DNA from 2 places in the Nocardia sp. XZ_19_369 genome. Region 1 is predicted to be linked to the other one. Evidence: riboswitches for the same ligand, from Rfam matches in the RefSeq annotation. Region 1 holds a riboswitch; the other holds the start of a gene.

Region 1 (3,806 bases):
CATGCCAGGTGGCCGGGATCACCTACCGGCAGCTCGACTACTGGGCGCGCACCGGATTGGTGGTGCCCTCCATCCGCAGCGCCGCAGGCTCGGGGAGCCAGCGGCTGTACTCGTTCAAGGACATCCTCGTCCTCAAGATCGTGAAGCGGCTGCTCGACGCGGGCATCTCGCTACAGAACATTCGCATCGCGGTCGACCACCTACGCAGCAGGGGAGTGCAGGACCTCGCGGGCATCACCCTGTTCTCCGACGGTACCTCGGTGTACGAGTGCACCTCGGCCGAGGAGGTAGTTGATTTACTGCAGGGCGGGCAAGGCGTCTTCGGCATCGCCATCAGCGGAGCCATGCACGAACTCACCGGCGCCATCGCCAACTTCCCCGCGGAACGCGCGTCCGCGGTGACGGAGCGGCCGGAGGACGAGCTGTCCTATCGCCGCAAGGCGCGGATGGGCCGCAAGACCGGTTAAGAGTAGCCAACCGAAACAACACCCCGTCTCCCCGACATGTCGAGGGTAGCGGGGTGTTGTGCTGTGTGGCACTTGATTTCTGGTGCAGCGGGCGGGGACCCGGCCACGGCTTATGGAGTTCCAAAGAACATGTCGTTAAGTAGATATGCGCATCTAACTATGTTTCTGCTGGAACGGTCCTGACCTGCACGTGACGAGCGCGACACCGCCGGGACGGGACCAGTGACACGTTCCGGCGTGTCATCGGCTTAAACTGGTGGCGCGCCAACGCCGTGCGGGAGAGTCCTGGGTTCGTCAGAGTCCGGGCGCCGAAGGAGCAGCACCTCCCCGTCAATCTCTCAGGCAACAGGGACCGTGCGGGCTTGGGCGCCTCTGGAAAGCGGTGGCTTCGGGCTGCCCGCCGATGGGGAAAGGGGCTCGGCCTTCGAGTAGGCCGCAGCGTCCGAATCTCTCAGGCAACAAAACAGAGGGGGAGGGCTGGTACCCGTCGACCGCCGTCGACCCGCCCGACCCCATGGGAGCTGCCGTGACTCGCTCATTCGCCGATCGCCACATCGGACCCGACCGGGGCGAACTCGCCCGGATCCTGGACGTCGTCGGCGTCGGCTCGCTCGACGAGCTCGCCACGAAGGCCTTGCCGGCCACCATCCTGGACGGCTCCGGACTTTCCGGATTGCCGCCCGCGGCAACCGAACACGAGGTGCTCACCGAACTCGCCGGGCTCGCCCACTCGAACACCGTGGCCACCTCGATGATCGGTCTCGGCTACTACGACACGCTGACCCCGCCGGTGCTCGTTCGCAACCTGCTGGAGAACCCGGCCTGGTACACCGCCTACACGCCGTACCAGCCGGAGATCAGCCAGGGCAGGCTCGAGGCGCTGCTCAACTTCCAGACCATGGTGTCGGAGCTGACCGGCATGGACGTGGCCAACGCGTCCATGCTCGACGAGGCCACCGCGGCCGCCGAGGCAATGACCCTGCTGCACCGGGCCAGCCGGTCCAAGTCGGCGCGCCTGGTCATCGACACCGATCTGTTCCCGCAGACCAAAACCGTGCTGACCACCCGGGCCCAGCCGCTGGGTATCGAGCTCGTTCCGGCTGACCTGGCGGGCGGCGAGCTGCCCGAGGGTGAGTTCTTCGGCGTGCTGGTGCAGGCTCCCGGCGCCTCGGGCCGTGTAGTGGACTGGACGTCGCTGATCAGCGCTGCGCACGAGCGTGGCGCGCTGGTCGCGGTCGGCGCGGACCTGCTGGCGATGACGCTGATCGCCTCGCCCGGCGACCAGGGCGCGGACGTCTGCTTCGGCACCACCCAGCGTTTCGGTGTGCCGCTCGGCTTCGGCGGGCCGCACGCCGGGTATCTGGCAGTGCGCACGGCGTATGCCAGGCAGCTGCCGGGCCGACTGGTCGGCGTCTCGGTGGACGCCGACGGTGACGTGGCCTACCGGCTGGCGCTGCAGACCCGGGAACAGCACATCCGGCGCGAGAAGGCCACCTCCAACATCTGTACCGCGCAGGTGCTGCTGGCCATCGTCGCGGCGATGTACGCGAGCTACCACGGTGCCGACGGGCTGCGCGAGATCGCCCGCCGCGTGCACCGGCACGCGGCCACCATCGCCGCCGGGCTCGACGGTGCGGTCGTGCACGACACCTTCTTCGATACCGTGCTCGCGCACGTGCCCGGTGGTGCGGAAGCCGTTGTCGCGAAGGCGAAGTCGCGCGGGATCAACCTGCGCCTGGTCGACGCCGATCATGTCGGCATCGCCTGCGACGAGGCGACCACCGAGGCGCATGTCGCGGCCGTGCTCGAATCCTTCGGCACCACACTGTCGGCCGAGCAGAGCGAGCCGGCCCCGGTCGCCGCGATCGAGAACCGCACCTCCGATTTCCTCGACCACCCGGCCTTCACCAAGTACCACACCGAAACCGCCATGCTGCGCTACCTGCGGTCGCTGTCGGACAAGGATATCGCCTTGGACCGCAGCATGATTCCGCTCGGCTCCTGCACCATGAAGCTCAACGCGACCGCCGAGATGGAGGCCATCACCTGGCCCGGCTTCGCCCGCGTGCACCCGTACGCGCCGGTCGAGGACGCCCCCGGCCTGCTGCAGGTGATCACCGATCTGGAGCAGTGGCTGTGCGCCATCACCGGCTACGACTCGGTGAGCCTGCAGCCCAACGCGGGCAGCCAGGGCGAGTACGCGGGCCTGCTGGCGATCCGGCGCTACCACCTGGATCGTGGTGACACCCACCGGGATACCTGCCTGATCCCGTCCAGCGCACACGGCACCAACGCGGCCTCGGCGGCGATGGCCGGGCTGCGCGTCGAGGTGGTCAAGTGCCGCGAGAACGGCGATATCGACCTGGACGACCTGCGGGCCAAGATCGCCGACCACGCCGCCCGGCTGGCCTGCATCATGATCACCTACCCGTCCACGCACGGCGTCTACGAGCACGAGGTCGCCGAGCTGTGCGAGCTGGTGCACGACGCGGGCGGTCAGGTGTACGTCGACGGCGCGAACCTGAATGCTCTTGTCGGCCTTGCTCGTCCGGGCAAGTTCGGCGGCGACGTGAGCCACCTGAACCTGCACAAGACGTTCTGCATCCCGCACGGCGGCGGCGGTCCGGGTGTCGGCCCGGTGGCGGTCCGGTCGCACCTCGCGCAGTACCTGCCGGGCGATCCGCTGGTGACCGACTCGCACGCGGTGTCGGCCGCGAACTACGGCTCCGCCTCGATCCTGCCGATCACCTGGGCGTACATCAGAATGATGGGCGCGGACGGGCTGCGCAGCGCCACCTTGACGGCGATCGCGTCGGCCAACTACATCGCGCGCAGGCTGGACGAGTACTTCCCGGTGCTCTACACCGGCGAGCACGGCATGGTCGCGCACGAGTGCATTCTGGATCTGCGGGAGATCACCAAGCAGACCGGTGTCACCGTCGATGATGTCGCGAAGCGCCTGGCGGACTACGGATTCCACGCGCCGACGATGAGTTTCCCGGTGGCGGGCACGTTGATGGTGGAGCCCACCGAGAGCGAGAACCTCGCCGAGCTGGACGATTTCATCGAGGCGATGATCGCGATCCGTAAGGAGATCGATCAGGTGGCGGCCGGGGTGTGGCCGGTTACCGACAACCCGCTGCGTGGTGCGCCGCATACCGCGGCCAGCCTGGTCGGGGAATGGGAGCACCCGTATAGTCGCGAAACCGCTGTTTACCCACGGGGTCTCGGGCATTCGCGGGCGAAGGTGTGGCCGCCGGTGCGCCGGATCGACGGGGCTTACGGCGACCGTAACCTGGTGTGCTCGTGCCCGCCGCTCGAGGCGTACGCCGAGTGACA
Region 2 (3,806 bases), 560 kb from region 1:
CGACGCAGTGGTGGGAGATCGGGCTCTTCGCGACCACCGACGAGGCGTTGCGCCTGCCGGACGTGATGATGCACTACGGCAGCGTGCCGTTCGATATGAACACCCTGCGCCACGGTTACCCGACCACCGACAACGGTTTCTGCCTGACCCCCAACGTGACCCAGGGACGCTCACGCGGCACCGTCCGGCTACGCACCCGTGACTTCCGGGATCGGCCGAAAGTCGACCCGCGATACTTCACCGATCCGGACGGTCACGACGAAAAGGTCATGCTCGCCGGTATCCGGCTGGCCCGCAAGATCGCCGAGCAGTCGCCGCTGCGCGAGTGGGTCGCCGCCGAGCTCGCACCCGGACCGGACGCGACCACCGACGACGAACTGCTGAGCTATATCCACGCCACCCACAACACCGTCTACCACCCGGCCGCCACCGCGCGGATCGGTGCGCCCGAGGATCCGCTGGCGGTGCTCGATCCGGAGCTGCGGGTGAAGGGGGTGTCGCGGCTGCGGGTGGTCGACGCGTCCGCGATGCCGAAACTGCCCGCGGTGAACCCGAACATCACGGTGATGGCCATGGCGGAGAAGTGCGCGGACCTGATCAGGGGATCAGCCTAGAATGACGGCGTCATGGCGAAACAGGATGGTGAGGACACAGGTAGGGCCGCTGCGGTGCAGTCGGTCGACCGCGCGCTGCTGGTGATGGAGATCATCGCCAAGCTGGGGCAGGCCGGCGTCACGGAGATCGCCGCCGAACTGGGTGTGCACAAATCTACCGTCTCCCGGTTGGTCGCCGTGCTGGAATCACGCGGTTACGTCGAGCAGCTCTCCGACCGCGGCAAGTACCGCCTGGGTTTCTCCATCGTCCGGCTGGCCGGATCCACCAGTGCCCAGGTCGATCTCGTCGGGCAGAGCCAGGGCGCGTGCAACGCGCTGGCGGCCGAAACCGGCGAGACCACGAATATCGCTGTGCTGGACGGTAATCGGATCATCAATATCGTCGAAGCGGCGGGTACCGGCTCGATCGCGCTGCGGTCCTGGGTCGGGCAGAGCTGCCCGGCACACGCCACATCGAGCGGCAAGGTGCTGCTGTCCGGACTCGCACCGGCGGCGCTGCGCAAGCAGGTGGGTCCGAAGCTGGAGGGCTACACCGTCAACACGCTGACCAAGGTCGCCGATCTGGCCGCCCAGCTCGTGGCGGTGCGCGAGAACGGGTGGGCAAGCGTGCGTGAGGAATTGGAGATCGGGCTGAACGCCGTCGCCGCCCCCGTCTTCGACAGCAACGGCGCGATCGTCGCGGCACTGAGCGTTTCGGGGCCGTCGTATCGGCTGGGTCCGGACCGCTTCGCGCCGATGGCGGAACTGGCGATCGCGAGCGCCGCGGACATCAGCCGGCGGCTCGGCTACTTCGGCTGACGGGCCGGGCTGGTGCGGCCGGGGTTCGCCATTGACAACGCGCGCGGCCGCCGACAATACTGAGTGCCGTATTGCGCAGTTGTTGCGCTATATGCAACAACTGAATATTCGCCGCACACGCAGCGGGAGATCTTCATCCAGTCGATGGAGAGCCGAAGGAGCAACACCTCCCGGGAAACTCTCAGGCCCAGTACCGCTGCGCATCAGGCAACTCTGAAAAGTAGTGCATCGAGGCACTCGCCGACGGGGCAAACGCGTAACGCGTGAATCTCTCAGGCCCTAGGACAGAGCGGGAGGAGCCACACTTACGCGCGCGCACGCGTCGACGAAAGGCTCCCCATGGCAGATCCCGCCGCCGATCTCCGCACCCCACTCGATGTCTCCCTGCGCGAATTCGACCCGGTGGTCGCCGCCATGGTCGATCGGGAGACCGACCGCCAGCAGCGCGGGCTGGAAATGATCGCCTCGGAGAACTACGCGCCGCTCGCGGTGATGCAGGCCCAGGGCACCGTGCTGACCAACAAGTACGCCGAGGGCTATCCGGGACGCCGCTACTACGGCGGCTGCGAGCACATCGACGAGATCGAGTCGCTGGCCCTGTCGCGGCTGCGCGCGCTGTTCGGCGCCGAATACGCGAACGTGCAACCACATTCGGGTGCGCAGGCGAACGCCGCGGTGATGCACGCGCTGCTGCGGCCCGGTGACAGCATTCTCGGCTTGGCGCTGGATCACGGTGGTCACCTCACGCACGGCATGAAGATCAACTTCTCCGGGCGGCTGTACGACGTTGCGGCATACCATGTTCGGGCCGAGGACCAGCTGGTCGACATGGCCGAGGTGGCGCGCCTGGCCGAAGAACATCAGCCGAAGCTGATCATCGCGGGCTGGTCGGCTTATCCGCGGCAGCTGGACTTCGCCGAATTCCGGCGGATCGCCGACCAGGTCGGCGCCTACCTGATGGTCGACATGGCGCACTTCGCCGGTCTCGTCGCGGCCGGGTTGCACCCCTCGCCGGTACCGCACGCACACGTCGTCACCTCGACCACGCACAAGACGCTGGGCGGGCCGCGCGGCGGATTCATCCTCGCCACACCGGAATTGGGCAAGAAGCTGGATTCGGCGGTGTTCCCCGGCCAGCAGGGCGGACCGCTCGAGCACGTGATCGCGGCCAAGGCGGTGGCCTTCAAGATGGCGGCCGAGCCTGCGTTCCGCGAACGGCAGGAGCGGACCCTCGCGGGTGCCCGTTTGCTGGCCGAGCGGCTGCTGGCCGAGGATTGCCGGGCCGCCGGTATCGGGGTGGTCAGCGGCGGTACCGACGTGCACTTGGTGCTCGTCGATCTGCGCGATGCGCCGTTGGACGGTAAGCAGGGCGAGGATCTGTTGCAGCGACTGGGAATCACGGTGAACCGCAACGCAATTCCGTTCGATCCGCGACCGCCGATGGTCAGCTCGGGCCTGCGGATCGGTACCCCGGCGCTGGCCGCGCGCGGCTTCGATATCGCGGCGTTCACCGAGGTCGCCGACATCATCGCGACGGCGCTGTGTACCGGCGAGGCCTCGGCGGCGCTCACCAAGCGGGTGGACGCCTTGGCGCAGCAGTTCCCGCTGTACGTCGGAATGCGGAATCCGGCGTGACCATCAGCGTTTTCGACCTGTTCCGGGTCGGTGTCGGTCCGTCGAGCTCGCACACGGTCGGGCCGATGCGCGCCGCGGCCGCGTTCGTTGAGCGATTGAAAGACCTCAGCGTGCTGCACGAGACGGCCGCGCTGCGGGTGGAGCTGTACGGGTCGCTCGGGGCGACCGGGCGTGGTCACGGCAGTGTCGAGGCGATCGTCGCCGGACTGTCGGGTGCGCAACCCGAGACCGTCGACCCGGACGCCATGCGCGCCACCGTGGCCACGGCACGCGCCGCCGGCCGGTTGTATCTGGGCGGTGTGCACTCGATCGCGTTCGCCGTGGACGAGGATGTCGAGTTGCTCGGGCTGACGCGGTTGGCCTTCCACACCAACGGCATGCTGTTCGCCGCGCGTGACGCGGCGGGGCGGGTCCTGCTCGAGCGCCGGTATTACTCCGTCGGTGGCGGTTTCGTCCTCGACGAGGACGAGATCGACGGGCGTACGGTCGAGGCGCCGGTCACCGTCGCCTATCCGTTCCGCTCGGCGGACGAGCTGCTCGCGATCACCGAGGCCACCGGGCTGTCGATCAGTGCGGTGGTGCTGGCCAACGAAATGTCTTCGCGCAGTGCGGATCAGGTGCGCTCAGAGCTGCTCGGCATCTGGGATGTCATGCAACGCTGTGTGGCGCGCGGGATGTCGACGGGCGGGGTGCTGCCGGGCACGCTGCGGGTGCGGCGGCGTGCGGCGAATCTGTTCGAGCGGCTCGGCGCCGAAGCGG

What was found. Region 1 has a riboswitch for glycine ahead of gcvP (aminomethyl-transferring glycine dehydrogenase). Riboswitches for the same ligand answer to the same signal wherever they lie in the genome.
Region 2: another riboswitch for glycine. It lies ahead of glyA (serine hydroxymethyltransferase); the one in region 1 lies ahead of gcvP (aminomethyl-transferring glycine dehydrogenase).

What each region holds. Positions count from the first base shown of each region.
Region 1 covers NZ_JACVED010000002.1:1,139,290-1,143,095, reverse strand. The annotation lists gene IBX18_RS11210 (MerR family transcriptional regulator) at 1-467, shown strand, start outside; glycine riboswitch at 733-832, shown strand; gene gcvP (aminomethyl-transferring glycine dehydrogenase) at 982-3,804, shown strand.
Region 2 covers NZ_JACVED010000002.1:583,393-587,198, forward strand. The annotation lists gene IBX18_RS08645 (GMC family oxidoreductase) at 1-614, shown strand, start outside; gene IBX18_RS08650 (IclR family transcriptional regulator) at 627-1,412, shown strand; glycine riboswitch at 1,616-1,710, shown strand; gene glyA (serine hydroxymethyltransferase) at 1,752-3,047, shown strand; gene IBX18_RS08660 (L-serine ammonia-lyase) at 3,044-3,806, shown strand, end outside.